Regions from separate parts of the Azospirillum sp. HJ39 genome, predicted to be linked through region 1. Evidence: riboswitches for the same ligand, from Rfam matches in the RefSeq annotation. Region 1 holds a riboswitch; each other region holds the start of a gene.

Region 1 (9,920 bases):
CGCGAACCTCCTCCACCGCCCGCTCGACACCGTCGCGCAGCGCGCCGGCTTCATGCGCGAGCCGTTCCAGATCCTCGCGCAGGGCCGATATCTCGCAAGCCTGCCGCAACTCGTGGAAGCCGACGATCCCAGCCCCCGGCGCGGATGCGGATCGCCGGTCCCGTGACGAACCAAAATCGTGAGGCATCCTGCCCAACCCCGATTCCAAGCCCAGCCCGAAACGGATCGGGCAGTTGTGTTGCAAACCACGCAACCGGACCACGGTTCCAAAAGCGAACGTCGGGCGCCGGTGCTGGAACGTCGGCGAAGTCGCTGGGCGTCACGACCGACGCCCCCGGACCTGGACCGATGTTTAGCGCTGTTGAAGTCGTTTGGAAACCGTTTGCGCGTGATGGCCGCTTGTACTATTTTTTCGGCCCCGGGGGAATGGATTCCTTGCGATCCAACATCCAGGCGTCTCCCCGCCGCCTTTTCATCTTGCCGGAATCCCATACGGTGTCGATCGACCGCTCGGAACTTGAACGGCTCCTTGCCGATCGCCCGGCTGGCAGCCGCAGCGCCATGCAGGCGGTTCGCGAAAGCTATGGCGACATCGGGCTGATGCGCGAACGCGGCCTGTCATGGGCGGAAATCTCCGACCTGCTGGCAACGCTGGGCGTCACCGCCCGCGACAACCAGCCGATCTCGCCGGTGACCCTGCGCTCCGCCTTCTTCCTGGTCGGCAACGAGGGGCGTGGCGAGCAGGCCGGCGACACTGCCCGTCCGGCCGTCGCCACCCCTGCGGAAACCCTGGCCGCCGTCCATGAAGCGGCACTGTCCGCCGGCACGAAGACGGAGATGGAGGGGGAGGAAGAAGCCGGCGCAGAGATGACCGGGAGCCCCGACAGCCCAGACGTCAACCGAGACGACCCCCCGCCTGAAGCCCCCGCGGCCGAACCCGCGACAGCAGCCGCTTCCGCCGCCGAGCCGATTGCGACCGATCTCCCCGAGGCAATTCCCCCGGCAGACGATCCCCCGGCGGACGATGAAGCCCCGGCGGCGACCGATCCGGACGACATGGCGGAGGAGGCGCCCACCGCCGAGGCCCCGGCCGAACGACCTGAAGTCCAACAGCCCGAAGCGGCAGTCGACTCTCCTGTGCCGGAGGCGTCTGACGGCACGCAGGTGGCAGCCGATCAGGAACCACCACCCCATCATGAGGCGCCGAAACCCGCCTCCCCTGCCCCCAACCTGCTGGCACCCGCGCTCGACCCGGCCGCCGAGTCCGTTGCCATCCCCATTGCAGACGACCCTGTGCTCGATCCCGTTACGGGCGACCCGCCCTCCGCCGGGCCGCTGGCCGAAGCGCCGGCCGCCGACAATGCAGGGCGGTCATCCGAATCGACACCCAAGCCGGAACCGGCATCCGCGGCGGTCGCGCAAAGCACCCGCTCCTTGGCGTCTCCCGATAAAATGTCCCACGACAAACCAACAAACGTACACTGGAAAGGCGATCGCATGCTGGGCACGATCTTCGTCCTCAATGACCGCGGCGGCGTAGGCAAGACGCTGCTGTCCCATCACCTGATGGCGACCGCCATGCTCGAAGGCCTGCAATTGAAGGTCGTCGAGTACGAGGTGAACGAGCGTCTCGCCCGACTCTTCGGCCCGGACGTGGTCGAACATCGCCGCATCACGCAGGACTTCATGAACATGATGGGGTCGGCCGACGGCTTCTATGAGTTCTGGGACCTTATCGGGCCGGAACTGCAGCGCGGCGGCCGCCTGTTCGATTTCGGCGGCAACATCTCGCAATGGTTCTTCAACTGGGCCGAGGTGTCGGGCTTCGACTATTACGTCGGCGACGGCGAGCGGCTGACCTTCATGGTGCCGGTGACCGTCGACCTCGCCTCGCTGTCCACCGGCATGACCACGCTGGAGCGGGTGGCGACCATCGCCCCGAAGGCCAAGCGCGTCCTGGTGGAGAACGGCTTCTCCGGCCCCTTCTCGCAGTTGGAGGACAGCCAGTATGCCCGCCGCAAGGCCGAGATGGTGGAACGCGAGGGGCTGCATGTCATCTCGATGCCGCCCTGCACCGCCCCGGCCTGGGCGCGCCTGACCGGCCACCGGCTGGATCAGGTTGCGACGATGACGCGTGAGGATCTGGTGAAGCTGGGCATGACCCCGCCGGTCGCGTCCCGTTCGCTGATCATCATCCACGAATGGCTGCGCAACATGCGCCAGGCGCTGTCGCCCTATCTGCACGACGCCTTCCGCCAGACCCCGGCCACGACCAAGGGCCGCTGACGGTTCCGGGCGCCGGCGTTCAGGCGTTGCGAAACGAACGGGGGCGTCCGGCGGGGCGCCCCCGTTCGTTTGCGTTTCAGGGTTTCAAGCGGCGCTGCGGGCCGGGTTGGCGCTGTACAGGTTTTCCTTGACCGGCGTCACCGAGCGCACCTGATAGCCCGGCCGGGCGCTGAAGCGGCGGTTGGCGCGCTCTGCGGCCTCGCGCTCCGACTCCGCCCACACCAGATAGGTGCGCCCGCGCACCCATTCGGCGGCCAGCGGATGGGCGGCATCGATCTCGCCGATCTGCTGGTTCACCACGGTGACCAGCCATTCCTTGTCGCCCGGATTGCGGCGGTCGGTCAGGATCAGGATCTGCGGGCGGCGCTTGGACTGCGCCTCCGTCAGGCGCTGTTGCACTTCGGCCTGCTTGCCGCGCAGTTCCACCATGCCGCGCACCAACTCCCCGATCTCGGCATGGAGAGCCTCTTCCTCGCGGTGCAGGCGGTGGATGGTGGCATCAAGCTTGTCCAGGTTGGACCGCACGCCGCGGACGCGCAGGCGGGACTGCGACACCCGCTGCTCCACCGCCAGCAGCAGGTTGCCGAGCCATGCCCCGATGGCGACGATCGCCAGGACGATGATGAAGTTGATCATCATGTTTGGGCACCGGCCTTCGTCCGCGCGGTCGCCGGGCCGGATGGCACCCCGCCCTTGCGCGCGTCGCCGCGCATGAAGCTCTTCTGGAACCCCATCTTGAAGGGAAACGCGACCTCGACCATCTGCCGGGCCTCGTCGAAGCTGGAAGCCCAGACCTCCGCCACGTTGGCGCAGCGCCAGATCGGGTTGACCGCCGCCCGTTCCCCGCCCGCTCCCGATGCGGAGGACGCCTTCTCTTGGGTGACCGTGGCGGCGAACTTCATCAGTCCGGCCTGCGGGTCGCCGACCTCGTGCACGAACAGCGGCGGCTGTTCGGCCAGATCCTTGATCAGCTTCTCGGCCTTGCGGATGTCGGTTTCCAGCCGGTGGCGGTCTGACGACTGGCTGTTGCGGCGCTGGACCAGCTGGTTGACACGGTTCTGCAGGTCCTGCGCCTCGGCATGCAGCACATAGATCCGGTTCTCGATCTGCTCCAGGCCACTGCTCTTTTCCAGGATGTTCGGCAGGAAATCCTTCAGCATCATGGCGACCGGGACGGCGGCCAGCATGATGACGACGATGGCGATCAGGAACAGCGTCGTGTTCGACATCCGCCCGCCCGTTCTCCCCCTGAAACCTGTGCCGTCCCGTCCGCCGGACGCGGTGGAAACGGCGCAGCCACAGACGAACGAGAATCAACAAACAATCCGCATCCGTCAACGAATCGTCACGGTTCGGTCCGATTTCATCCTGCCCGACCAGGCCACGGCGCGGGTGGCCGCAAGGTCTCAGGACAGCGCCATCTCCGCCACCCGTTTGACCGCGTCGCGCACCGGCCCCGGCCGCGGAACGTCGGCGATGGTGGTGAACCAATGGGCGGGCGGATTGCGGCCGGCGGCGCGGCTCCAGGTCAATGACCGCAGCACCGCCTCCGCCTCCGGCGTGGGCGGCTGCGCCGGGTCGATGCCGTTCATCACCGCCCAGATCCCGGCCCAGCAGCGCCCGACCGACCAAGGATTGTAGCCGCCGCCGCCGACCGCCAGCACCCGCGGCGCCAGCGGCAGCAGAGCCGCCACCGCATTCCACAGCGCGCGGTTGGATAGCTCCAGCCGGCTCAGCGGATCCTCGGCCAGCGCATCGGCCCCGGTCTGGATCACCATCGCCTGCGGACGGAAGGCACGGGCCAGCGGCAGCACCGCCGCCTCCATCACATGCTCCATCTCGCTGTCGTTGAAGCCGGGCGGCACCGGCAGGTTGCGGGCCATCCCGCCGGCCCGGTCCTCGGCCCTGCCGGTGTAGGGCCAACGCCCATCCTCGTGGACCGAGACGGTCAGCACCCGGTCGTCGTCGGCGAACGCCTCCTCCACCCCATCGCCATGGTGGGCGTCGAGATCGACATACAGCACCCGCTCCAGCCCATGGTCGAGCAGTTCCAGGATGCCGAGCACCGGCGCGTTGAAGTAGCAGAATCCGCTGGCCCGGTCGCGGCGCGCATGATGGGTGCCGGCGGCCGGGGCATAGACCAGACCGGCTGGCCGATCCCCCAGCAGCCGCGCCGCCTGGAGGGCCGAGCCGCTGCTGTGGGCCGGCCGCCGGTACATCTCGGCGAAGACCGGGTTCTCCAGCTTGCCGAGATTGTGGCGGGCCGCCGTCGCCTCGTCCACCCGCTGCTCCGCCTCCGCCCGCTTCAGCGCCGCGATGTAGTCGAGGGTATGGAAGCGCGCCAGTTCGCGTTCGCTGGCGACATGGGTGTCGAGATAGACCTGATCCGGCAGCCATCCCATGGCGCGGCTGAGGTCGATGGCGGTCGAGACGCGCGGGATCGCCAGCGGGTGCTTCGGCCCATAGGTCGAGCCGCGGTAGATCTCGCCACCGATGAACAGCGGGGTGCGGAACGGCGTGGTCAGGGGAGGAACTCCGTCATGTCCCCCGGAAACTAGGCGGCGTTGCCGCCCGGTCAAGCGCCGATGGTGCTTCCGCAGGATGGGAGGCGGTGCCGGCGATGCTTGCGGTCACGGATCGTCCGCGCCTATAGTCGCCGCCTTCACTGGGGGGAGCCGATGGGCGGCTGAGAGGTCCCGTTGCGGGACGACCCCTGGAACCTGATCCGGTTCATGCCGGCGTAGGGATCAGTGATGCCAGATAAGACGCATCCCCGGACCTGTCCCTCCTCCCCGCGCTCATGTCCGCGATGACCCCCCTGTCGGTCACCATTGCAGGGGCGCGGCTGACCTATGGCGGCACGCTTCTGTTCTCCGACCTGACCCTGGACCTGCCGGCGGGGAAGACCACCTGCCTGCTGGGCCCGAGCGGTGTCGGCAAGACCACGCTGCTGCGCATCCTCGCCGGGCTGGCAGAGCCGGAGCCGCCCACCGCCGTCGTCACCGGCGACCGCCGGCCGCTGGCCGGCCGCATCGCCTACATGGCGCAGCAGGATCTGCTGCTGCCCTGGCTGACCGTCCTCGACAATGTGCTGCTGGGCGACCGGCTGCGCCACCGCCGGCCCGATGCCGCGCGGGTGGAGCGCGCCCGCGCCCTGCTGGAGCGCGTCGGGCTGGCGGGCCGCGAGCGCGACCGCCCCGCCGCCCTGTCCGGCGGCCAGCGGCAGCGCGTGGCGCTCGCCCGCACGCTGATGGAGGACAAGCCGCTGGTCCTGATGGACGAGCCCTTCTCGGCGCTCGACGCCATCACCCGCCTGCGTCTCCAGGAGACGGCGGCGGAGACGCTGGCCGGCCGCACCGTGCTGATGGTCACCCACGACCCGCTGGAGGCGCTGCGGCTCGGCGACCGCCTGCATGTGATGACCGGCCGTCCCGCCACCATGGGGCCGGCGCTGGAGCCCGCCGGCGCGGTCCCGCGCCGCGTCGACGATCCCGCCCTGCTGGCGCTCCAGGCCGAGCTGCTGCGGAGGCTGGCGGAATGAGGGCGCTGCTGCGCGCCGCGGTCACCCTTGCCGTGCTGGCCGCCGGCTGGCAGGCGCTGGTCTGGGCCACCGGCCTGCCGCGCTACCTGCTGCCCGGCCCGCTGGCGGTGGCCGACGCCATGCGGCGGCAGGCGCCGCTGCTGCTGAGCCATGGGCTGACCACGCTGGCGGAGATCCTGGTCGGGCTGGTCGCCGGCGTGGCCCTGGGCACGGTCAGCGCGCTGCTGCTGGCGCGCTTCCGCACCGCCCGGCGCTGGCTGATGCCGCTGCTGCTGGTCAGCCAGGCGATCCCGGTCTTCGCGCTGGCGCCGCTGCTGGTGCTGTGGCTGGGCTACGGCATGGCGTCCAAGATCGCCATGGCGGTGCTGGTCATCTATTTCCCGGTGACGACGGCGCTGTTCGACGGGCTGCGCCGCACCGATCCGGGCTGGCTCGACCTTGCCCGTACCATGGGCGCCTCGCCCGCCGCCATCCTGTGGACCATCCGCCTGCCGGCCGCCCTGCCCGCCTTCTGGTCCGGCGTGCGGGTGGCCGCCGCCGTGGCCCCCATCGGGGCGGTGATCGGCGAATGGGTCGGCTCCTCCTCCGGCCTCGGCTACCTGATGCTGCATGCCAACGCCCGCATGCAGATCGACCTTCTGTTTGCCGCCGTGCTGGTGCTGGGGCTGTTCGCGGTGACGCTCTATGCCGCCGTCGACGCGCTCGCCCGGCGCGCGCTGCCCTGGCAATCCGATACCCAGCCGGCGGATGACGCCGATCCATGACGCCGATCCATGACCCACCCCCCGAAGGGAAGAGACGCCCGATGAAGCACCTGTTCGCCGCTGCCCTGATGGCCGCCAGCCTGATGACCGCCAGCCTGATGACCGCGCTGCCGGCGCTGGCCCAGGACAAGCTGTCCGTGATGCTCGACTGGTTCGTCAACCCGGACCATGCCCCGCTGGTCGTCGCCCAGGAGAAGGGCTTCTTCAAGGATGCCGGGCTCGACGTGACGCTGACCGCGCCGGCCGATCCCAACGACCCGCCCAAGCTGGTCGCCGCCGGCAAGACCGACCTCGCCGTGTCCTACCAGCCGCAGCTGATCCTGCATGTGGCAGAGGGGCTGCCGCTGGTCCGCGTCGGCACACTGGTTTCCACGCCGCTGAACTCGGTCGTCGTGCTGCGCGACGGGCCGGTGAAAACGCTGAAGGACCTGAAGGGCCGCAAGATCGGCTTCTCCATCGCCGGCTTCGAGGACGCGCTGCTCGGCGCCATGCTGGAGAAGCACGGGCTGAGCCTGAAGGACGTCGAGCTGGTGAACGTCAACTTCTCGCTGTCGCCGTCGCTGCTGTCGGGGCAGGTCGACGCGGTGGTCGGCGCCTTCCGGAACTTCGAACTGAACCAGATGGAGATCGAGAAGCATCCCGGCCGCGCCTTCTACCCCGAGGAGGAGGGCGTCCCGCCCTATGACGAGCTGATCCTGGTCGCGCAGAAGGGCAAGACCGACGACCCACGCTTCAAGCGCTTCCTGGCGGCGGTGGAGCGGGCGACGCTCTACATCCTCAACCATCCGGAGGAGGCGCAGGCCGCCTTCGTCAAGGATCGGCCGGAGCTGAACGACGAGCTGAACCGCCGCGCCTGGGCAGACACGCTGCCGCGCTTCGCCCACAGCCCGGCCGCCCTGGATGCCGAGCGCTACACCCGCTTCGCCGAGTTCCTCAAGGCGCGCGGCCTGATCAAGACGGTGGCCCCGGTCGACCAATATGCGGTCGTGGTGAAGTAAGCCGCACCCTGCGGCGTTGCCAACCGGCCCGGCGGAGCGTTACCTAGAAGGCAACCGCTCCGCTGCCGCATGGCAGCCATGGGGCAAAGGACGGCAGGCGGTCGGAAAAGACCGCCGGAAAAAGACGGGAGACGCCGGGAAATGCAGATCAAGACCATCCTGCTGCACATGGCCAACGACGACGCCCACGCCGGCCGCCTTGCCGTCGCCGTGGCGCTGGCCAAGCGCTTTTCCGCGCATATCCAGGCGCTCTACATCGCCACCCCGGTGTCGATGCCGGCGGGCGCCACCGGCCGCGCCGCCTCCTACGGCTTCATGGCGGAGGCCACCGCCATCGCCCATGAGAATGCCGAACGGATCGAGCGGGAAGTGCGCCAGGCGTTGGACGGCCTGTCCTATGATTGGTCGGTCGAGGAGGGCGACCATGTCGAACTTCTGACGGAACGGGCCTCCTACGCCGATCTGGTCGTGGTGGCGCAATCGGCCGCCGTGCGCGCGGGGGAGCGGGTGTCGCTGCACCACATCCCCGACCGCCTGCCGCTGGAGACCGGCACCCCGGTGCTGGTCCTGCCACCCGGCCTGCCGGCCACCGCCCCCATCGGCCGCAATGCCCTGATCGCCTGGAAGAACAGCCGCGAATCGGCCTGCGCCGTCCGCGCCGCCATGCCCTTCCTGGAGACGGCCGAGTCCGTCATCGTCCTCTGTGTCGACCCGCCCGGCCAACGCACCAGCGAAGCGGCGGCCCTCGTCGAGTGGCTGCACCGCCACGGCATCGCCGCCCGGCCGCAATCGGTCATCGCGTCCGGCGGCGAGGTAGGCGACATGATCCTGTCCTGCTGCGCCGACCAGGGCGCCGACCTGCTGGTGATGGGCGCCTACGGCCATTCCCGTCTGCGCGAACTGGTTCTGGGCGGCGCCACCCGCTCCGTGCTGGAAGGGCTGTCGTTGCCGGCGCTGCTGTCGCACTGACGAACCCGGCGAGAGGGCCAGGGGGGCGAAACCGCCCCCTCCGGCCTGTGCTCACCCGAACAGCTGCCCGTGCAGCGCCTGCCAGCTGTCCCGGTCGGGCGCCAGCAGGATGCTGCCCTTCAGCAGGCCGGGCCGGTACGGCGTCCCGTCGATCAGCGCCGAATAGCCGCCCGCCTCGGCATGCATCAGCACCCCGGCCGCATGGTCCCACGGCATCAGCCGGTGATAGAGCGAATAGTGCGCCCGGCCGTCCAGCAGCCGCAGATACTCCTGCGCGGCGCTCGACAGGCAGACACGCTCGCCCAGCCCACTGCTGCGCTCCTCAAGCCGGCGCCCCATCTCCTCGCCGCAGAAGCGGGTGGACAGCGCGCCGGTCATCTGCGGCAGCGGCACCGCGGGCGCGACATGAACCCGGCGTCCGTCGAGCTGGGCACCCTGCCCCTTCACCGCGGTCGCCATCCGTCCGTCGACCGGGTCGTGGATCCAGCCGGCCAGCGTCTCGCCCTTGCAGGCAAGGGCGACGATCACCGCGAACATCGGCCGTCCCTGGGCGAAATTGATGGTGCCGTCCACCGGGTCGACGATCCAGACCGGGTCGTCGCCATGGATGCGGTCGAGCACGCGTTCATCCTCCGACGCCGCCTCCTCGCCGATCACCCGGCTGCCGGGCAGCAGCGCCGACAGCGCCGGGGTCAGCGCCCGTTCCGCCGCCTCGTCCGCCAGGGTGACGAGGTCGGTCGGCCCGGTCTTCTCCCGGATGCCGGACGCGTCGAGCCTCTGGAAATAGGGCATGATTTCCGTTTGGGCGACGGATCGGATCAGGTCGGAAACCCGGTCGATGTCGGGAAGGGTGAAGCCCGTCATGATGTGCGCTCGTGAAGCTGGGGGGTCGTCGGCATCTTGCCCGCGGACCGGCCTGCGGGCCACCCCGGATTGACCGGAAGCCGGCCATCGAACCCCGGTGTCGGGCCGGACTGACGCTCAGCGCTTGGTGGCGGTCGCCGGCTTGCCCGTCGTGCTGTCCAGCTTCAGCGTCGGATCGCCGCCGCCGGGGTTGGTCAGCATCACCTTGCCGTCGAGACCGCTGTCCTTCAGCGCCTTCGACAGCGCGTCGAAGGTGGCGCGGTCGGCGGCTGCCGCGGCGGCCTCCTTGGCCGGATCGGACGGCGAGGGAGGCACCGGGCCGCCCTGCGCCGGTTCGCGCGGGGCCTTCGGGTCGAAAGGCGGCGGGGGAGGCGGCGCGGTGGCCGTGTCCTTTTCCGGTTCCGGCGGGGGAGGTGGCGGCGGGGGCGGCTGCCACAGCCGGAAGCAGTCGGTGAAGGTCTGCTGCTTGCACTCCTTCAGCAAGCCGGCAGCATCCGG
Region 2 (9,920 bases), 1.0 Mb from region 1:
TTCACCGTCCGCAAGATCAGCTACGGCGAGGGCGTGGAGCGCGTGTTCCCGCTGTACTCCCCGCGCATCGACTCGATCGAGCTGGTCCGCAAGGGCGCCGTCCGCCGCGCCAAGCTGTACTATCTGCGCGATCTGCGCGGCAAGGCCGCCCGAATCGCCGAGCGCACCACCGGCCGTGGCATGGTCAACGGCCGCCGGGCTGCCGAGTAAGGCGCCTTCGCGTTCGTTCCAGGTTCATAGATTCGGCGCCCGGCCTTCCGGCCGGGCGTCTTCTTCCCGTCACCACCAGCAAAGCTTAAGGAGTAGGCGCCATGAAGCGCACGTTCCAGCCCTCCAAAATCGTGCGTAAGCGCCGCCATGGCTTCCGCGCCCGCATGGCCACCGTCGGCGGCCGCAAGGTGATCGCCCGCCGCCGCGCCCGCGGCCGCAAGGTTCTGAGCGCCTGATTCCCGCGATGGCGCCGCCGGACCAACGGGTCGGGCGCCTGATGCGGCGGCCGGAATTTCTGGCCGTGGCCGGGACCCGCCGCAAGCATGTGGCGCCCGGCCTGATCCTCCAGGTGCGCCGGCACGACGACAGGCAGCGGCCCGCCGATGGCGAGCAGCGCATCCGTCTCGGTCTGACGGCGAGCCGCAAGGTCGGCAACGCGGTGGTGCGCAATCGCGCCCGCCGCCGTTTGCGTGAGGCGGCGCGGCAGATCCTGTCCGTCCATGCCGCGCCCGGCCATGATTTCGTGCTGGTCGCCCGCGGCGACACGGCCGAGCGGCCATGGCCCGACCTGATCGGCGACCTGACCGCCGCGCTGAAACGCCTCGGCCTGTGGCGTGAGGCGGAGGGGCCGGTGGAGAGGTAGGGAGGCCGCGACGTCATGTTTCGCATCGCGGGCCTCAGCCCTCTCGCGCATCTGCTCCGCGCGCTCGTCTATCTCTATCGCTGGACCTTGTCGCCCTTCGTGGGCTGGCATTGCCGTTTCCAGCCGACCTGCTCCTGCTACGCCATCGACGCGCTGGAAAAGCACGGAGCCATCCGGGGGGGATGGCTGACGCTGCGCCGGCTCGGGCGTTGCCATCCCTGGGGCGGGTCGGGCTGGGATCCCGTGCCCGATCCCGTGGCGGCGCAGGCTGCGGCGACGCCGCATCGCTGCGGCGCTCCGGAAAAAGGGCATGCGGCGGTTGCCCAGCCCGGCGAAAAGCCGTAACAAGGCCGCGCACACGCCGCCCTTCTTCCAAAGGCCCCACGGCAACCGGGACGCCATGACCGACCAACGCAACCTCATCATCGCGATTGCCCTGTCGATCGCCATCCTTCTGGGCTTCCAGTATTTCTACGAGAAGCCTCGGGTGGAGCAGCAGAAGCAACTCGCCGCCCAGCAGGCCGCCCAGACGGAGCAGTCGGTGCCGGTGCCGGCCCCCGGCGTCCCTGCCCAGCAGCCCCCCGGCATGGCCCCCCAGGGCATGGCCGAGGTCGCGAAGGAGCGTCCCGTCCTGCTCGCCGAGCAGCTTGCGGCCGGCACGCGCGTGAAGATCGACACCCCGGCCCTGCACGGCTCGGTCAACCTTGTCGGCGGCCGCATCGACGACCTGACGCTCGCCCAGTATCACGAGACGCCGGAGCCGGGCAGCCCGGAGATCGTGCTGCTGGCCCCGGCCGGCACGCCCGCCGCCTATTACGCCGAGTTCGGCTGGGTGCCGCAGGGCGCCGGCATCGCCACCCCGACCGCGACCACCCGCTGGACCGCCGACGGCGCCGAGCTGACCCCGGCCAAGCCGCTGACCCTGAGCTGGGACAACGGCCAGGGTCTGGTGTTCGAGCGCAAGTTCGCCGTCGACCCCGACTTCATGTTCACGGTGACGCAGACGGTGCGCAACACCGGCGCGGCCCCGGTCACCCTGCTGCCCTACAGCCTGGTGTCGCGCAGCGGCACGCCGCACACGTCGGGCTATTACATCCTGCATGAGGGCCCGCTCGGCGTCTTCAACGGCTCGCTGACCGAGGAGAATTACGACAACGTCCGCAAGGCCGGCTCGATCTCCAAGGAGACGACCGGCGGCTGGGTCGGCATCACCGACAAGTACTGGCTGGTCTCGCTGGTGCCCGACCCGAACGAGAAGGTCACCGCGCGCTTCCTCTACAACCAGGTCGCCAACACCGACCGCTACCAGACCGACACGATGGGTGCTCCCGTCACGATCGCCCCCGGCGCGTCGGCCGAGAACACCGGGCGCCTGTTCGCCGGCGCCAAGCAGGTGAAGCTGCTCGACGCCTATTCCGAAAAGCTGAACATCAAGAACTTCGACCTCGCCATCGATTTCGGCTGGTTCTACTTCCTGACCAAGCCCTTCTTCTACGCGCTCGATTTCTTCGGCCAGGTGCTCGGCAACTTCGGCCTCGCCATCCTGCTGCTGACCGTCTGCGTCAAGGCCGTCTTCTTCCCGCTCGCCAACAAGTCCTATCAGGCGATGAGCAAGATGAAGGCGCTGCAGCCGAAGATGCAGGAGCTGCGCGAGAAGTTCAGCGACGATCAGGCGCGCATGAACCAGGAGCTGATGGCGCTGTACAAGCGCGAGAAGGTTTCGCCGGTGTCCGGCTGCCTGCCGATCCTGATCCAGATCCCGGTCTTCTTCGCGCTCTACAAGGTGCTGTTCGTGACCATCGAGATGCGGCATGCGCCGTTCTTCGGCTGGATCCACGACCTGTCCTCGCCCGATCCGACGAACCTGTTCACGGCATTCGGCCTGATCCCGTGGAGCCCGCCGACCATGCTGCATCTCGGCCTGTGGCCGTTGATCATGGGCGTGACCATGTGGTTCCAGCAGAAGATGAACCCGGCACCGCCGGACCCGGTCCAGCAGAAGGTGTTCCAGTTCCTGCCCATCATCTTCACCTTCATGCTCGCCGGCTTCCCGGCCGGTCTGGTGATCTACTGGGCCTGGAACAACACCCTGTCGGTCCTGCAGCAATGGACCATCATGAAGCGCATGGGCGTGAAGGTCTGAGCCTCCGGTTCCGATCCGCCTCCCAGGGCCTGCATTCCCAGGCCCGCTTTTCCAGGCCCGCTTTTCCAGACCTGCCGCCGGCAAAGACCCTTGACGGGCCCTTGCCGGCGGTATGTTTTTTCAGCCCATCCAAACGCGAGCGCCCGCCATGACCACCTCCGACAAGCCGACCGCCGTCACCCCCAGCATCGTCTCCGGCTTCGACGAGGCCGCGCTGGAGGCCGGGCGACTGCTGTTCGCCAAGGAGTGCGACTTCGTCTGGGGCGCCAACGCGCTGAACCAGCTGCCGGAAGCCGACCTGCCGGAGGTCGCCTTCGCCGGCCGCTCGAATGTCGGAAAATCCAGCCTCGTCAACGCCCTGACCGGGCGCAAGACGCTGGCCCGCACCTCCAACACGCCGGGCCGCACCCAGCAGCTCAACTTCTTCAACCTTGGCGACCGGCTGAAGCTGGTGGACATGCCCGGTTACGGCTATGCCAAGGAATCGAAGGAGAAGGTGGAGGCGTGGAACGACATGGTCCGCCGCTTCCTGCGCGGCCGCGTCACCCTGCGCCGGGCGCTGGTGCTGATCGATGCGCGCCATGGGCTGAAGCCCAACGACGACGAGATCATGGCCATGCTGGACCGCACCGCCGTGCCCTATGTCGTCGTGCTGACCAAGGCCGACAAGGTGAAGCCGGTGGAGCTGGACAAGGTGCGCAAGGCGACGGAGCTGGGGTTGAAGAAGCATCCGGCCGCCTTCCCCGACATCCATGTCACCAGTTCGGAAAAGGGCACCGGCATCGCGGAGCTGCGCGCCAGCCTGGCGGCGCTCGCACTCGCCGTCGACTGAGCGGAAGAAGGCGGCGATGGCCGGACCGTCACCCGCGCTGCTGTTCCTCCTGCAGTCGCTGCTGCTGATCGGCGGGCCGTTCCTGCTGTGGCGTCTCGGCGGCGGGCGGCATGTCGCCCCCATGGTGGTGATCCAGATCCTGTTCGGGGTGGCGCTCGGCCCGTCGCTGCTCGGCCGGCTGGCGCCCGACCTGTGGGGGGTGCTGTTCGCTCCGGCGGCCCTGGCGCCGCTGTCCGGGCTGGCGCTGATGGCGGTGGTGTTCTTCGCCTTCCTGACCGGCCTGCATCTCGATCCGGCGGAGTTCCGTGGCCGGGGCGGCGCCTTCGCCGCCGTGGCGCTGTCCAGCATGCTGGTGCCCACGCTGCTGGGCGGCGCACTGGGCTGGTGGCTGGCCGGCGCCTTTCCGGCCATGACCGGGCCGCGCGCCACGCCGGGCCTGTTCGCCGCCGGCTTCGGCATCTGCGTCGGGGTCACGGCGCTGCCGGTGCTGGGCGCCATCCTGCGCGAGATGGGCCTGCTCGGCGATCGGGTGGGCCGGCTGGCGCTGGGCTATGCCGCCGTGAACGATGCGCTGCTCTGGCTGCTGATCACCGCCGTGCTGGCCTGGACGGCCGGAGATGGGGGCGCCGGGGGCGGGGCCGGTGGAGATGGCGGCAAGGGCTGGGCGGTCGCCACCGTGGCGCTGCTGGGCTTCGCCTATGTCGGGGTGACGGTGCTGGCGGTCCGCCCGTTGCTCGACCGGCTGCTGGAACGGGTGGCGCCGGACGGGCGGATGGGCGACACCGCGGTGGTCGTCACCTGTGCGGCGCTGTTGGCCTCGGCCGCGGTGACCGAACTGATCGGGCTGCATTACATCCTGGGCGCCTTCATCGCCGGCACCGCGATGCCGCGCCGCTTCGCCGCGGCGATCCTGGACCGGCTGGAGCATTTCTCCACCCTGATCCTGCTGCCCTTCTTCTTCACCCTGACCGGGCTGAAGGTGACGCTGACGCTGGACGACCCGGCGCAATGGGCGGTGTTCGGGCTGGCCAGCCTCGTCACGCTGGCCGGCAAGATGGCGGGGACCGCCTGGCCCGCCCGGTTGACCGGGGAGAGCTGGCCCGACGCGCTCCGGCTCGGCACGCTGATGCCCTGCAAGGGGCTGATGGAGGTCATCGTGCTGACCGTCCTGCTGGAGGCGGGGGTGCTGTCCGGTTCCTGTTTCTCGGCGATGGTGCTGATGGCGGTGACGGTGACCGCCCTGACCCAGCCGATGACCCGGCTGGCCGGACGATGGCGGCCGGCGAAGACGGAGGGGGTGGCGCTGGGCGGGTCCGGCCGTTAAATTGCCCCCTAGGCAACCGGCCGGCCTTTCCGTTAAAGAAGCCCAACCGTCCACCCCGACAAAGGGCATCCTCCCGTGCAGACTCCCACCCGTGACGAGTGGCTCGCCAAGGCCCGTACCCTGTCCGAAGCGCTGCCCTACATGCGCCGCTATGCCGGGAGCACCTTCGTCATCAAGTACGGCGGCCATGCCATGGGCGACGCCGGGCTGGCGGAGCTGTTCGCGCGCGACATCGTGCTGCTGAAGCAGGTCGGCATCAACCCGGTGGTCGTCCATGGCGGCGGCCCGCAGATCGGCCAGATGCTGGAGCGGCTGAAGATCAAGTCGAGCTTCATCGACGGCCTGCGCGTCACCGACAAGGAGACGGTCGAGGTGGTCGAGATGGTGCTGGCCGGCTCGATCAACAAGCAGATCGTCGCCGCCATCAACAGCGCCGGCGGCCGGGCCGTCGGCCTGTCGGGCAAGGACAGCAACCTGATCATCGCCCGCCGGCTGGAGCGCGTGCAGCGCGACCCCGACAGCAACATCGAGAGGGTGCTGGACCTCGGCTTCGTCGGCGAGCCCTACAAGGTGAACCCGCAGATCCTGCATGCGCTCGCCCAGTCGGACATCATCCCGGTGATCGCGCCGGTCGGCTTCGACGTGAACGGCGACACCTACAACATCAATGCCGATACGGCGGCCGGCGCCGTCGCGGCGGCGGTGAAGGCGGCGCGCTTCTTCCTGCTGACCGACGTTGCCGGCGTGCTGGACAAGAACAAGATCCTGATCGAGAAGATGTCGCTGGAGGATGCCCACAAGGCCATCGCCGACGGCACCGCGTCCGGCGGCATGATCCCGAAGATCGAGACCTGCATCGGCGCGGTCGAACAGGGCGTCGACGCCGCGGTCATCCTGGACGGCCGCGTTCCGCACGCGCTGTTGCTGGAAATCTTCACCGAGGGCGGTGCCGGCACCCTGATCGGCAAGGCCTGACGGCCCATATAGGGGGGAAACCGGCCAACCGCAGGAGGCCGGCCGTAGGGGAGGAAGCCGATGAGCGACCTGCGCAAGGAACTGCTCCGCCAGATGAAGGCCATCCGCGACCGGATGGACCCCAAGCTGGTGGAGCGTGCCAAGCTGGCGGTGTTCGGCAAGGTCCCTTACGACAGCGACGCGGCCAAGGAAGCGGTCGGCCATTTCCTCGATGCCCGGGATGACGGCGGCGCCTTCCGCCGCAAGCTGGAACAGGCGCTGAAGGCGGAAGGCGCGGCGCTGGATCTGGACGGCGAGCCGGCATCACCCGAGCCCACCCCCACCCCCACCCCCACCCCTGCCAAGCCGCGGCGGGGCGGCCGGGTGACCTGACCGCCCTTTCCCGGTGACGAGGGGGCAGGCCCCGTCCGTCCGGAGCCCCGTTTCCTGCCAAGTCCTGCCGAGTCCTGCCAATTTCGCAAGGAGCGCACCCTTGCTGCATATCTTCGTCAATGACGGCGGTCTGCTGCGCTGGGCGCGGGAGGCCACCGACGAGGCGGCACCGCTGCCCGAGGCCGCGGTCTGGCTCGACCTGATCAACCCGACGGCCAACGAGCTGGCGCGGGCGGAGGCGCTGATCGGCGCCAGCCTGCCGACCCGGGAGCAGATGGCCGAGATCGAGGAGTCGAGCCGGCTGCGCGTCACCGGCGGAGTGCTGACCATGACCGTCACCGCGCTGGTCTGGGCCGATACCGACGAGCCGCGCATCGCGACCGTCAGCTTCGTGCTGGCCGGGCGGCGGCTGGTCACCATCCATGACATCGACCCGCAGGCCCTGCTCGCCTTCCGCCGCCGCGCCACCCATGGGCAGGTCGCCGCGTCGCGCGGGGAGCTGGTGCTGGCGGCGCTGGTCGACGGCATGGTCGACCGCACCTCCGCCGTGCTGCGGCGGACGGGGGTGGAGCTGGACGTGCTGAACCGCCGCTTCTTCCGTGGCCGCAAGCTGCGCTCGCGCGGCGAGACGCTGGACGATTCGCAGACGCTGAAGCGAATCGGCCATGCCGGGCATCTGATCGGCAAGGCGCGGGTCAGCCTGGCCAGCCTCACCCGCATGACCGATTTCCTGGCGCGCGGCGACGGCTGGAACTCCGGCAAGGCGACGCGGCGCTGGGCCAAGACCGCGCTGCAGGATCTGCGCGGGCTCGACCAGTATGCCCGCTTCCTGGCCGGCAAGGTGGCCCTGGCGCTGGACACCGCGCTGGGCCAGATCAATGTCGAGCAGAACGAGATCGTCAAGATCGTGTCGGTCCTGACCGTGCTGCTGTTTCCGCCGACCCTGGTCGCCAGCATCGGCGGCATGAATTTCAGTGACATGCCGGGGTCGGACTCGCCGTTCGGCTATCCCTCGGCCCTGCTGCTGATGGTTCTGTCGGCGCTGCTGCCGATGATCTATGTGCGGCTGAAGCGCTGGATGTAGCCGGCGATTTCCACAATATGGCAGGCGGATCGTCTGCGGTTCTTTCCTTTTGACAGGCCGCGCCCGGCCCGGCAGGATGGGCGCATTCCAGGGGGGTCCCGACAGGGGGCTGAGATACCAACGGCCGGACGGCGCGACAGGCGCCCGGCGGCAGCGTGGTGACCCTTTGAACCTGATCCGGGTCATACCGGCGAAGGGAGGGACCTCGTGACGGGCCGCATCCGGCCCCGGCCTGCCGCATCCATCCCCTCATCGGGGAAGGGCCAGCACGAAGACACCGCACCTCCGTCCGCAGTCCCGGGTTTGTCCGCCCACCTCCGACGGAGAAACCCAATGCCCAAGGACTTCAACGAATCCGCTGTCCGCATCTCGACCGGCCCGCTGCCGTCGTCGCGGAAAATCCATGTGCCCGGCACCCGCTTTCCCGAATTGCGCGTCGCCCTGCGCGAGATCGCGCTGTCCGGCGGCGAGCCGCCGCTGGCCGTCTATGACCCCTCCGGCCCCTACACCGACGATCAGGTCGCCATCGACGTGCGGGCCGGGCTGGCCAGGCACCGCCGCGACTGGATCCTGGCGCGCGGCGATGTCGAGGCGACCGCGGGCAAGATGGCGGCCGGCGACGTGTTGCGTGCCCGGGGTGGCGTCGCGGTCACCCAGATGGCCTACGCCCGCGCCGGCATCGTCACGGCCGAGATGGAATACATCGCAATCCGCGAGAATCTCGGCCGTGCCGCGGCGCTTGAGGCGGCGAGGGACGGCGAGGATTTCGGTGCCGACATTCCCGATTTCATCACGCCTGAGTTCGTGCGCGACGAGGTGGCGCGCGGGCGGGCGATCATCCCGTCCAACGTCAACCACCCCGAATCGGAGCCGATGATCATCGGCCGCAACTTCCTGACCAAGATCAATGCCAACATCGGCAACTCCGCCGTGACCTCCTCGATCGAGGAGGAGGTGGAGAAGATGGTGTGGGCGATCCGCTGGGGCGCCGACACGGTGATGGATCTGTCCACCGGTGCCGACATCCACCAGACCCGCGAATGGATCCTGCGCAATTCGCCGGTTCCCATCGGCACGGTGCCGATCTACCAGGCGCTGGAGAAGGTCAAGGGCAAGGCCGAGGATCTGACCTGGGAGCTGTTCCGCGACACGCTGATCGAGCAGGCGGAGCAGGGCGTCGACTATTTCACCATCCATGCCGGGCTGCGGCTGGCCCACATCCCGCTGACGGCCAAGCGGGTGACCGGCATCGTGTCGCGCGGCGGCTCGATCATCGCCAAATGGTGCCTGGCCCATCACCGCGAGAATTTCCTCTACGATCATTTCGCCGACATCGTCGAGATCTGCCGCACCTATGACGTGGCGCTGTCGATGGGCGACGGGCTGCGGCCGGGCAGCCAGGCCGACGCCAACGACGCCGCCCAGTTCGCCGAGCTGGAGACGCTGGGCGAGCTGACCAAGCTGGCCTGGGCCCGCGATGTCCAGGTGATGATCGAGGGGCCGGGCCATGTGCCCATGCACAAGATCAAGCACAATGTCGAAAAGCAGCTGGCGCTGTGCGGCGAGGCGCCCTTCTACACGCTGGGGCCTTTGGTCACCGACATCGCGCCCGGCTATGACCACATCACCAGCGCCATCGGCGCGGCGATGATCGGCTGGTTCGGCACGGCGATGCTCTGCTACGTCACGCCGAAGGAGCATCTGGGATTGCCCGACCGCGACGACGTGAAGGCCGGCGTCATCGCCTACAAGATCGCCGCCCATGCCGCCGACCTCGCCAAGGGCCACCCGGCGGCCCGGCTACGCGACGACGCCATGTCGCGGGCCCGCTTCTCGTTCCGCTGGCGCGACCAGTTCGCCCTGTCGCTCGACCCCGACACGGCGATGGCCTACCACGACGAGACGCTGCCGGCGGAAGGCGCCAAGACCGCGCATTTCTGTTCGATGTGCGGGCCGAAATTCTGCTCCATGAAGATCACCCAGGAAATCCGCGAGGCCGCGGAGTCGGGCATGGCGGAGATGTCGTCGAAGTTCCGCGAATCCGGCGGGGAGATCTACCAGCCGGCGGCGGAGTGAAGTGGCGGGGAGGGGTTTGCCCCCTCCTAACCTCCCCCGCTCTCGCGGGGGAGGGACTGCCGCCGCCTTTCCCAACAAGGGCTTATTTCCCTCCCCTGCTCAGCGGGGGAGGGTTAGGGTGGGGGCCGGCCGCGCTTCCATTCACTCCGCGTAGCCGATCTCCAGCACCTCGATCTGCTCCATCCCGGCCGGCGTGCGCACATCGACTACATCGCCCACGCGGGCCTTCAGCAGGGCGCGGGCGATGGGGGAAATCCAGCT
Region 3 (9,920 bases), 1.1 Mb from region 1:
AAGCGGGCGGAGATCGCGGCGATCCCGCGCGACGACCGCCATATTCCCTTCGCCCGGCTGATCGACAATGACGGCCGGCCGGCCCCGGTCGCCATCGACCCGCGGGACGACGTGGCGGTGCTGCAGTACACCGGCGGCACCACCGGCGTGCCCAAGGGTGCCATGCTGACCCATGCCAACCTCTACGCCAACACCGTCCAGTGCGCGACCTGGTACGCGGCCAAGGAACGCAAGCCCGGCGAAGGCACCGATGACGGACAGGAGCGCATGCTGGGCGTGCTGCCGCTGTTCCACGTCTTCGCCATGACCGCGGTGATGAATTTCGGCCTGCATCTGGGGGCGGAGATCGTGCTGCTGCCGCGCTTCGAGCTGGAGCAGGTGATGCGCACATTGGAGACGGAGCGGATCACCCTGTTCCCCGCCGTGCCGACCATTTACACCGCGATCAACCATCACAAGCGCCTGAAGGAGTTCGACCTGTCCTCCATCCGCTTCTGCATGTCGGGCGGGGCACCGCTGCCGCTGGAGGTGAAGGAGGCGTTCGAGCGCGTCACCGGCTGCACGCTGGTCGAGGGCTACGGTTTGTCGGAATGCTCGCCGGTCGCCACCGTCAATCCGGTGGTGCAGCACAGCGAGAAGAAGGGCTCCATCGGCCTGCCGCTGCCCGGCACCGTCGTCGAGATCGTCAGCCTGGAGGAGCCGCGGCGCGTCCTGCCCCCCGGCGAGAAGGGCGAGGTCTGCATCCGCGGCCCGCAGGTGATGAAGGGATACTGGCGCCGACCGGACGAGACGGCGCAGACGCTGGTGGACGGCCGGCTGCACACCGGCGACGTCGGGGTGATGGACGAGGACGGCTACACCACCATCGTCGACCGCATCAAGGACATGATCCTGTGCAGCGGCTTCAACGTCTATCCCCGCAACGTCGAGGAGGCGATCTACCTGCATCCGGCGGTCGCCGAATGCGTGGTGGCCGGCATGCCCGACGAGTATCGCGGCCAGACGGTGAAGGCCTATGTCCGGCTTGACGAGGGCCAGAGCCTGACCGCGGGCGAACTGACCAGCTTCCTGAAGGACAAGCTGTCGCCCATCGAGATGCCCAAGGTCGTCGAATTCCGCCGGGAGCTGCCCAAGACGATGATCGGCAAACTGTCGCGCAAGGCCCTGCTGGACGAGGAGGCGGGCAAGCGCGCCGCCGCGGGCGTCGGCGGCAATCCGGCAGGCGGCAATCCGGCAGATGGCGGTGCGGCATGAGCGGAGACGGGCGCAAGGCGGTGCGGGTCCGCATCCTCGGCAGGGTGCAGGGCGTATGGTACCGCGGCTGGACCGTCGACACCGCGGGCGGGCTGGGGCTGACCGGCTGGGTGCGCAACCGCGCCGACGGCACGGTCGAGGCGCTGTTCGCCGGCCCTGCCGACGCCGTCGACCGCATGCTGGACGCCTGCCGCCGCGGTCCGCCCGCCGCCATCGTCCGCGACGTTGTGGCCGAGCCCGACCAGGATCCCGGAATGGCCGGGTTCGAGCAGCGGCCGACACTGTAGGCGCGGCATTAGCGTTCCGCTAACCATGATGGCGGCATGCTGGATGCGCGCAGCGGGGTCGAGAACTGGAGCCGGGATGTGAGCGACGTAGCGGGCATGAAGGCCATGCTTGCCGGCGTCTTCGCCAAGGCGGCGGAGGCGAAGGGCAAGGCCGCCCGCAAGCCGGCGCCGTCCACCGCCCGCAACATACCCCCGGTGCCGGGCGGCGACCCTGCCGTCCGTCTCAGCCTGGCGGCGGGGATGGTGGGCGACGCGCTGGCCGGACCGTCCGGCGGCTCCCCTGCCGGCCTTGCCGAGCAATTGGGGCCGGCGATCCAGGCGCTGGCGCGTGACCTGGGGCGTCTGCTGGCGGCCTTCGGGATGGATGCGGACGGCGTGGCCGCGGCGGAAGCCGCGCTTGCCGGGCGTTTCGGCGATGCGGAGCGCCGGGCCGCGGTGACGGCGCTGGATGGTCCTGCCGGTGACTTTGGTCCGGTGACGGCGGACGCAGGTGCCGGGGATGTGGCGGTCGAGGTGCACGGCATCGGTCTCCGCGTGGCGGCTGGCCCTGCATCGCCCTGTTTCGAGGCGGCGGCCCTGGTCCTGGCGCATGTGCCGGCCGAGGGGGGGAGCGGCGGCTTTGCCGCCGCGATCGGCGCGCTGCGCTCGGCCATCCGGCCGGGCCGGGGGCTGACGGTCGAGGCCGACGGCATTCCCGCCGACGGCCTCGGCCCTGTCATGGAGGCGCTGGCCGGGGCGATGACCGGGCCGCCGGGCGGGCTGGAGGGTACGGTGGTCCTGTCGCCGCGCAACGTCCCGGCCGCAGGGGGGCCGCTGGACCTGTCGCTCACCCTGTCCGGGCGGCTGGGCGCCGGGACAGCGGTTCCGTCCGCTCCGCCCGCCGCCCCGGCCAAGGGAAAGCCGGTCGAGCCTTTCGGGGAGCGGGGGGTCGATGTCCGGATTTGATCTGTGGCATCGGCTGGCGGCTGGGAGGCTGGCCGCCCTGATGCCGGCTCTGCTCCTGCCGGCTCTGCTCCTGCCGGTTCCGATGGCGGCCGCCCCGGCGTTGGCCGGTCCGCTGGAGCGGACCGAGCCCGGCCATATGGCGCCGCCCCAGCCGGGTGCCGACCTTCCCTTCGCGTCGCCCATCGTGCAATTCGCGCTGCCGCCGCAATGGATGACGATCCGCTCCAAGGAGGACTGGCGCAAGGCCGGCACGTTCGAGAAGGAATTGAGCAAGGACTGCGCCGCCCTGCGCTTCGGCGAGATCACGCCGATGCGGTTCCGCGCCTATTTCAACGGGCAGGTGATGGGCGTCGCCTTCGGCCACGGCCTGAACCTGCACGATCCCGGCAAGAAGGCCGATCCCAAGAAGATCTACCTGTTCCGCAACGGCGATTCCGCCGGCTGCACGGTGCAGTCTATGGACAACAAGGATCCGCGCGTCAATCCCGCCGCCGGACAGGCCGCGACGCCGGCCGGCGGCGGGTTCAAGAAATACTGACCGGAGCCGTTCAGGCGCCCGTGTCCTCGCCCTCCTCGCCCCGCATCGGGCCGCCGAACACCTCCGGCCATGCCGCGATCAGGGCGGAATCGACGTCCTCCATCGTCACCAGCTGGCCCAGCGCGACGATGGAGGTGACGCCATGCCCGGCGATGCCGCAGGGAACGATGCCGCCGAAATGGCCGAGGTCCGGCTCGACGTTCAGGGCGATGCCGTGGAAGCTGACCCAGCGCCGCACCCGCACGCCGATGGCGGCGATCTTGTCCTCCTGGCCCTTCACGCCGCCATATGGCTGCTTGTCGACCCAGATGCCGACGCGGCCATCGCGCCGCTCCCCCCTGATGGTGAAGGAGGCGAGCGTGCGGATGATCCACTCCTCCAGGTCGTGGACATAGCGGCGGATGTCGGCGCCGCGCGCCTTCAGGTCCAGCATCACATAGGCCACCCGCTGGCCCGGCCCATGGTAGGTGTACTGGCCGCCGCGCCCGGTGCGGTAGACCGGGAAGCGGTCGGCCTCCAGCAGATCCTCGTCCCGGGCGCTGGTGCCGGCGGTGTAGAGCGGCGGATGCTCCAGCAGCCACACCATTTCCGGCGCGGTGCCGGCGCGGATCGCCTCGACGCGGGCCTCCATCTCGGCGATCGCCTCGGGGTAGGGGACAGGCCGGTCGGATATGCGCCACTCGACCGGACGGAGTGCGGCTGGGCGGGCGGCGGAGGTGTCGGACTGGATCGGACTGGCGGTCAGGCTGGTCACGGAGGTCATTCGATAGGGTCTCGGCAGAAGGGGCGGATAGAAGGGTTGGGCGGAAGGGGTGAGGGGCAGTTCGTTTTTTTTCGCGGATGATGATTGTAGCGCTTGATCGCCCCTCGGGAAGCTGATATCTACCCGCTCCACCCGATGAGGCGCGCAAGCGCAGGTCGGGGCTACCAGCCTCGTGCGGTCGTGGCGGAATTGGTAGACGCGCAGCGTTGAGGTCGCTGTGGGGCAACCCGTGGAAGTTCGAGTCTTCTCGACCGCACCACTCCCATGCAGATGGGACCATCCCGGGGATACGGGAACGACGAAAGGCCCGCAGGTCGCAAGACCGAGCGGGCTTTTTCGTATCCGCGTTCCGGAGCTTCCCTTGCCTGAGCCCCCCTTACCTGAGCTCGATATAGCGCTCCAGCGTGGCGCGGCGGAGCGCGCGGACGATGTGGGGGGCTGCACCGCTGGCGACGATGTGGCCGCCGGCCTCGCGGCAGCGGTTGGCCAGGATGAACAGCATGCCGATGGCCGCGGAGTCGATGAAGGAGACGAACCGCAGGTCCAGCGGCACCACCGGCCTCGCCAGGAAGTCCCAGTCGCGCAGCATGTCGTGGAAGCGGTTGCCGTCCTCGTAGGTGCAGCGGCCGGACAGCAGGATGCCGTCGTGGTCGCCGACGGTGGCGAAGGCGTACTCCATCGTCGCTTCCGGTCCCTTTTTTCGATGATGCGGCGTGCCGGCATGGGAGCATGAAGGGTTGCGGCGGTGCAAGCCCATGCTGCGGAAGGGGCTATCCGGTTCGATCCGGGCTGGACAAACGGGAAAAGGCGCCCCTGGGTCCGTCCCGGTGTCGCCGGTCCTGCCGCAGCGGGGCCGCGATTCCGCTTGTAGGGCCAGCTGAATGTTGGCATAAGGCAAAAACATAGGCCTGGGGTGCCGTGCGGTGGTCGCACGGCTGAGAACACACCCATCGAACCTGTCTGGGTAATTCCAGCGAAGGGAGCCGCCGCATGATCGATGCGCCCGAACCACATCCGTTTTCCGTTCCCGAATCGGGAGCCCGCCCGTCCGTCGCCATCATCGGCGCCGGCTGCATCGGCCTCGCCGTTGCCTGGAGGCTGGCGTCGGCCGGCTGCCGCGTCGAGTTGTTCGAACGGGGGGAGGCCGGTCGCGGCGCCACCCATGCCGCCGGCGGCATGCTGGCCGCCTGCGTCGAGACCGAACCGGGCGAGGAGGGGCTGCTGCCGCTGACCCGCGCCTCGCAGGCGCTGTGGCCCGACTTCGCCCGCGACCTGGAGGCGGCGAGCGGCCAGCCGGTCGATCTGCGCAGCGAAGGCACCATGGTCATCGCGCTCAATGCCGACGATGCGGCGAAGGTCCGCTTCCTGCATGGCTTCCAGCGCGATCTGGGATTGCCGGTGGAATGGCTGGGCGGGGCCGAGGTGCGGCGGCGCGAGCCGTACCTGCAACCCGGCGTCGCCGGAGCGCTGTTCTGCGCCGGCGACCATCAGGTCGACAACCGCAAGGTCGCCGCCGCCTTGCGCCGCGCTGCGGAGGCCGCCGGTGCCCGCCTGCACGAACGATGCGGCGAGGTCGCGCTGGCGATGGAGGGCGGTGCCGCCGCCGGGGTGCGCGTCGCCGGAACCCTGCACCGGGCCGACCGCGTGGTGCTCGCGGCCGGCGCCTGGTCGGCCGGGGTGCCCGGCCTGCCCCCCGTTGCAAGGCCGCCGGTCCGGCCGGTGAAGGGGCAGATGGTCTGCCTGCGCATGGACCCGCGGCTGCCGCTGCTGCGCCATGTGGTGTGGACGCCCGGCACCTACCTGATCCCGCGGCTCGACGGCCGGCTGCTGATCGGCGCCACGACGGAGGAGCGCGGATTCGACGACCGCCTCACCGCGGGCGGCCAGTTCGCCCTGCTGGAGGGGGCATGGCGGGCGCTTCCGGGCATCGCCGAGCTGCCGATCGAGGAGGCCTGGGCCGGCTTCCGGCCCGGCAGCCGCGACGATGCGCCGGTCCTGGGGGAAAGCGGCATTCCCGGCCTGATCCACGCCACCGGCCACCACCGCAACGGCATCCTGCTGACCCCGGTGACCGCCGACGGCATCGCCCGGCTGGTGCTGACCGGGGAGACCGACCCGCTGCTGCGCCCGTTCGCCGCCGACCGCTTCGTCCTGGCGGGAGCCGCCGCATGAGCGCCGTCCTCCGCGTCAACGGCCGCGACGAGCCGCTCGCCGCCGCCTCGGTCGCCGACCTGCTGGCCGCCCGCGGCATCGCCGAGGGAACCCGCGGCGTCGCCGTCGCCCTCAACGGCACGGTGGTTCCCCGCCGGCAGTGGGCCGGCACGGCGCTCCGGCACGGCGACAGCCTGGAGATCGTCCGCCCGATCCAGGGCGGCTGAGCCAGGGCGACCGCCCCCCGACATCCCCCTTCCCCCGAAAAAGGGGGGAGCACCTTTGCGAAGGTCCTTACTTCCATGTCCCAAACCACGTCCGCCGATCCCCTTGCCATTGCTGGGCGCAGCTTCGGGTCGCGCCTGTTCCTGGGCACCGCCGGCTATCCGAACCAGCAGGTCATGCTCGACGCGCTGGCGGCCAGCGGCAGCGAGCTGGTCACGCTGGCGATTCGGCGCATCAGCCTGGACGGCTATTCGGAAAGCCTGGTCGACGTGCTGGCCCGCGCCACCGCCGGTCGGCCGGTCGGGCTGCTGCCCAACACCGCCGGCTGCATGACCGCCAAGGAAGCGGTGCTGACCGCGCAGCTGTCGCGCGAGGCGCTGGACACACCCTGGATCAAGCTGGAGGTGATCGGCGACCGCGAATTGCTCTATCCCGACGTGGAGGAATTGCTGCGCGCGACGGAGGAGCTGGTGAATGACGGCTTCGTCGTGCTGCCCTACTGCAACGACGACCCGGTGACCTGCCGCAAGCTGGCCGACCTGGGTGCCGCCGCGGTGATGCCGCTGGGCGCCTTCATCGGGTCGGGGCTGGGCATCCGCAACCCGCACGCCATCGAGACGATCTGCGCCCGCAGCCCGGTTCCGGTGGTGCTGGACGCCGGCATCGGCACCGCGTCGGACGCCGCCCGCGCGATGGAGCTGGGCTGTGCCGCCGTGCTGCTGAACACCGCGGTGTCGAAGGCGCGCGATCCGGTGCGGATGGCGGCGGCGATGCGCGACGCGGTGAGCGCCGGCCGCGGCGCCCATCTTGCCGGCCGCATGCCGATGCGATCCCATGCCGAACCGTCCAGCCCGCAGATGGGCCTGATCGGGGGGTGACGCCACGGGGAGAGAGGTGCGCTGCCCATTCGGCCGCTTGATCCTGCGGAGCGGCTGACGCAGGCTGTGGCGCAGCATCCCCTTGCCGGAGACCCCAGCCTTGCCCGCCACCTTCGAACCCCGTGCCGCCGACTGGAAGGCGCGCTGCCTCGCCTCGTTCGAACAGCAGCCGATCTGCAGGACGCTCGGCATCGAGTTGACGGCCATCGAGCCCGGATTCTGCGAGATGCGGCTGCCCTTCCGCGCCGACCTGACCCAGCAGCACGGCTTCTTCCATGCCGGCATGGTCAGCACGCTGGCCGACAATGCCGGCGGCTATGCCGCGCTGAGCCTGATGCCGGCCGGGGCGGAGGTGCTGGCGGTCGAGTTCAAGATCAACCTGATGTCGCCGGCCAAGGGCGAGGTGATGATCGCCCGCGCCCGCGTGGTGAAGCCGGGCCGCACCCTGGTCATCACCCAGGTCGAGATCGCGATGCTGGATGGCGGGGTGGAGAAGGACTGCGCCCTGATGCAGCAGACCACCTTCTGCGTGATGCCGAAGTGACGTTCCAACCGGTTCGAAAGGGGGTTCCCATGCAGCCCATGCAGCCGTCCCGCATCGCCGCCTGTCTGCTGGCCGTCGGCTTCGCCATGCTCGCCACCCCGGCGCTGGCCAAGGACCCGCCGTCCTGCGCCGCCATCTCCTTCCGCACGCTGCCCGCCGGCGGGCCGGATGGCGAGCAGGACGCCGGCCTCTACAAGTCGCGCTTCGGCAAGATCGAGGTGAAGGCGGACGTCAAGGGCGGCCAGGCCACCACCTATTACATGGTGCTGAACGGCAGGAAGGTGGACGGCCCGGCCACCCCGCCCAAGATGTCCGACGCCTGCCTGAAGTCCAAGCACGTCAAGCTGCCCTTCGCCAGGCAGGCCGCCGGCACCTGCACCGGCAGCCGCTTCCGAGTCGTCGTCGACCGCTCCCGCGGCAAGCCGGTGGCGGCCTTCTTCGGTCTCCAGGGCGAAGACTGGGCCTATTGCAGCGCGACGACGCTGTAGGGAGCCGGCGCGGCGGGCATCGCCCGCCACCACCGTCCCTTGCCATTGCTCCTCAGATCGCCAGTGCCTTCACCCGGTCCCGCAGGGTCTGCCGTGCCGCCTCCGCCTCGCCGCGGGCTGTCGTGAGGTCGCGGGCGAGGGCGTCCAGGCGGTTCTCGGCCTCCGCCATCTTGGCCAGTGTGCGCTTGTGCAGGTCGCTGCCGGCGGGCAGGGCCTTCAGGTTCTCGCGCAGACGGTCCTGGTCGGCGATGCGCTCCGTCCGGTCGCGCTCCAGTTCGGCGATCCGGCGTTCCTTATCGGCGACGGCGGCGCGCAGTCCGGCCAGCGCGGTCAGCGCCTGCCGCACCTCCGCCGGCAGTTCGGCGGCGGCGGCGCGGGCGGCGATCTGGTCGGCGCCCAGGTCGGTCAGGACGATGCGCTCCTGCCGCGGCCGTTCCAGCGTGGCGGTCAGCGTCACCGTCTTGCCGGCCGGCACGGCAAGCGGCAGGCGGTAGGCGGTCGCGGTTGCGTCCGGCTTGCCGTCCGTCCCACCGCCCGCCGGTTCGGCGAGGCTCCAGCCGGCGCGGCGCGGATGCTCGATCACGAGGTTGCGGCCGCCATCCGGCGCACCGGCGACGGTGTAGATGGTGCTCTGGCGGTCGATCACCGACAGCGTCAGCACCCCGTCGGCGATGGTGGCGCGCGACAGCCGCCGATCCGGCTTCTCCTCGCGGTCGACGGTCACCGCCTGATCGACGGCGAAGGACAGCAGCCGGCTGTCGCCCGCCGGCAGGGTCGCCATGCGGGCATCGCCGACATAGGCCGTGCTGGCGGTCGCAGCGGTTCCGGAGGCGCGGTCGTAGAAGGTCAGCAATCCCGGCGGCAACGCGGTGTCGCCGTCGTTGCGCAGCCGCAGCGCCGCCAGCGGGTGGCGCGCCGCGGTCGCCGGCTGGTAGAGCGCCACCCGCTCCACCGGCAGGGCCCGCGCGGCGATCGGCATCATCAGCGTGCCGCCGTTCGGCACGGTGACCGGCTGCGGGTAATGGAACAGCACCTGCGCGCCCTCGGCCGCGCCGGCTTCTGCGCTGTTCACCGCGGCGACCGCCGGCGTGCCCAGGGCCGATCCATAGGGGGCGGGCGCAGCCTTCGCCATCGGCTCGGCCATCCGTTCGGCCATCGGGGCCGGTGCGGCCATGCCAGGAGCGGGGGCGGGGTGCGACGATTCGGCACGCATCGCCGGGCGGGCGGCATCCAGCGTGACCGTGCCCTCGTCCGCGCTCGGCAGCACCCGCCCCAGCACCTCGACCGGCACCTCGGGCCGTTCGACGAAATAGGGAGTGTAGAGCGCCTGGCGCAGGGTGACCGGGTTGCCCGACACCACGGTCAGGTCGACGCCGCGCCAGTCCTCGCCGCTGAGATTCTCCAGCACCGCCCAGCCCTGCAGCGCGCCGCGCCCGTCCGGCGGCTGGCCGGTTCCCGCCGGAGCGCCGTCCGACCCCAGGCTGAGCCGGTAGGTCGCCTTCCACAGCGGCATCTCCGCGACATAGCCGACGCGCACCCGGCGCTCGCCGCCCGCCTGCCCGTTCTTCGGGGCGTGGCTCTGCACGGTCAGCCGCCTGCGCTCGCGCCGGGCATTGTCCGCCACCGCCGACAGCGCCTTGTCGATCTGCGCCTGCACCGCCGGATCGGTGAAGCGCAGCGCATCGGCCTCCTCCAGCACCAGTTGCCGCAGGCCGTCGGCGGTCATCAGCGTCACGCGGTGGCGCGTCACGGTGGCGTTGTCGCCGCCCGGCAGGCGCGCCGTCTCCTCCGTCACCGACATCAGCCGGCCGGTCAACTGGCTTGAACCGCCGACCGACACCTCGGCC

Evidence for each region. A riboswitch is a leader RNA that binds a small molecule or an ion and turns the genes downstream of it on or off. The one in region 1 is predicted to bind thiamine pyrophosphate.
Region 2: another riboswitch for thiamine pyrophosphate. It lies ahead of thiC (phosphomethylpyrimidine synthase ThiC); the one in region 1 lies ahead of ABMY26_RS20900 (ABC transporter ATP-binding protein).
Region 3: another riboswitch for thiamine pyrophosphate. It lies ahead of thiO (glycine oxidase ThiO); the one in region 1 lies ahead of ABMY26_RS20900 (ABC transporter ATP-binding protein).

Annotation. Positions count from the first base shown of each region.
Region 1 is NZ_CP167911.1:1,617,486-1,627,405, forward strand. Features, by position in the region: gene ABMY26_RS20875 (hypothetical protein) at 1-187, opposite strand, end outside; gene ABMY26_RS20880 (hypothetical protein) at 496-2,286, shown strand; gene ABMY26_RS20885 (hypothetical protein) at 2,371-2,925, opposite strand; gene ABMY26_RS20890 (hypothetical protein) at 2,922-3,515, opposite strand; gene ABMY26_RS20895 (acetoin utilization protein AcuC) at 3,693-4,865, opposite strand; TPP riboswitch at 4,945-5,051, shown strand; gene ABMY26_RS20900 (ABC transporter ATP-binding protein) at 5,096-5,827, shown strand; gene ABMY26_RS20905 (ABC transporter permease) at 5,824-6,591, shown strand; gene ABMY26_RS20910 (ABC transporter substrate-binding protein) at 6,633-7,589, shown strand; gene ABMY26_RS20915 (universal stress protein) at 7,731-8,558, shown strand; gene ABMY26_RS20920 (inositol monophosphatase) at 8,610-9,422, opposite strand; gene ABMY26_RS20925 (hypothetical protein) at 9,540-9,920, opposite strand, start outside.
Region 2 is NZ_CP167911.1:606,636-616,555, forward strand. Features, by position in the region: gene rplS (50S ribosomal protein L19) at 1-210, shown strand, start outside; gene rpmH (50S ribosomal protein L34) at 312-446, shown strand; gene rnpA (ribonuclease P protein component) at 455-853, shown strand; gene yidD (membrane protein insertion efficiency factor YidD) at 869-1,198, shown strand; gene yidC (membrane protein insertase YidC) at 1,254-2,996, shown strand; gene yihA (ribosome biogenesis GTP-binding protein YihA/YsxC) at 3,145-3,828, shown strand; gene ABMY26_RS16280 (cation:proton antiporter) at 3,845-5,152, shown strand; gene argB (acetylglutamate kinase) at 5,228-6,127, shown strand; gene ABMY26_RS16290 (hypothetical protein) at 6,188-6,499, shown strand; gene ABMY26_RS16295 (magnesium transporter CorA family protein) at 6,600-7,583, shown strand; TPP riboswitch at 7,669-7,786, shown strand; gene thiC (phosphomethylpyrimidine synthase ThiC) at 7,917-9,659, shown strand; gene greB (transcription elongation factor GreB) at 9,801-9,920, opposite strand, start outside.
Region 3 is NZ_CP167911.1:2,752,203-2,762,122, reverse strand. Features, by position in the region: gene ABMY26_RS26480 (long-chain fatty acid--CoA ligase) at 1-1,254, shown strand, start outside; gene ABMY26_RS26475 (acylphosphatase) at 1,251-1,541, shown strand; gene ABMY26_RS26470 (hypothetical protein) at 1,620-2,486, shown strand; gene ABMY26_RS26465 (hypothetical protein) at 2,473-3,024, shown strand; gene lipB (lipoyl(octanoyl) transferase LipB) at 3,035-3,787, opposite strand; tRNA gene ABMY26_RS26455 (tRNA-Leu) at 3,962-4,046, shown strand; gene ABMY26_RS26450 (STAS domain-containing protein) at 4,164-4,466, opposite strand; TPP riboswitch at 4,687-4,786, shown strand; gene thiO (glycine oxidase ThiO) at 4,778-5,959, shown strand; gene thiS (sulfur carrier protein ThiS) at 5,956-6,165, shown strand; gene ABMY26_RS26435 (thiazole synthase) at 6,241-7,041, shown strand; gene ABMY26_RS26430 (PaaI family thioesterase) at 7,142-7,585, shown strand; gene ABMY26_RS26425 (hypothetical protein) at 7,615-8,073, shown strand; gene ABMY26_RS26420 (hypothetical protein) at 8,126-9,920, opposite strand, start outside.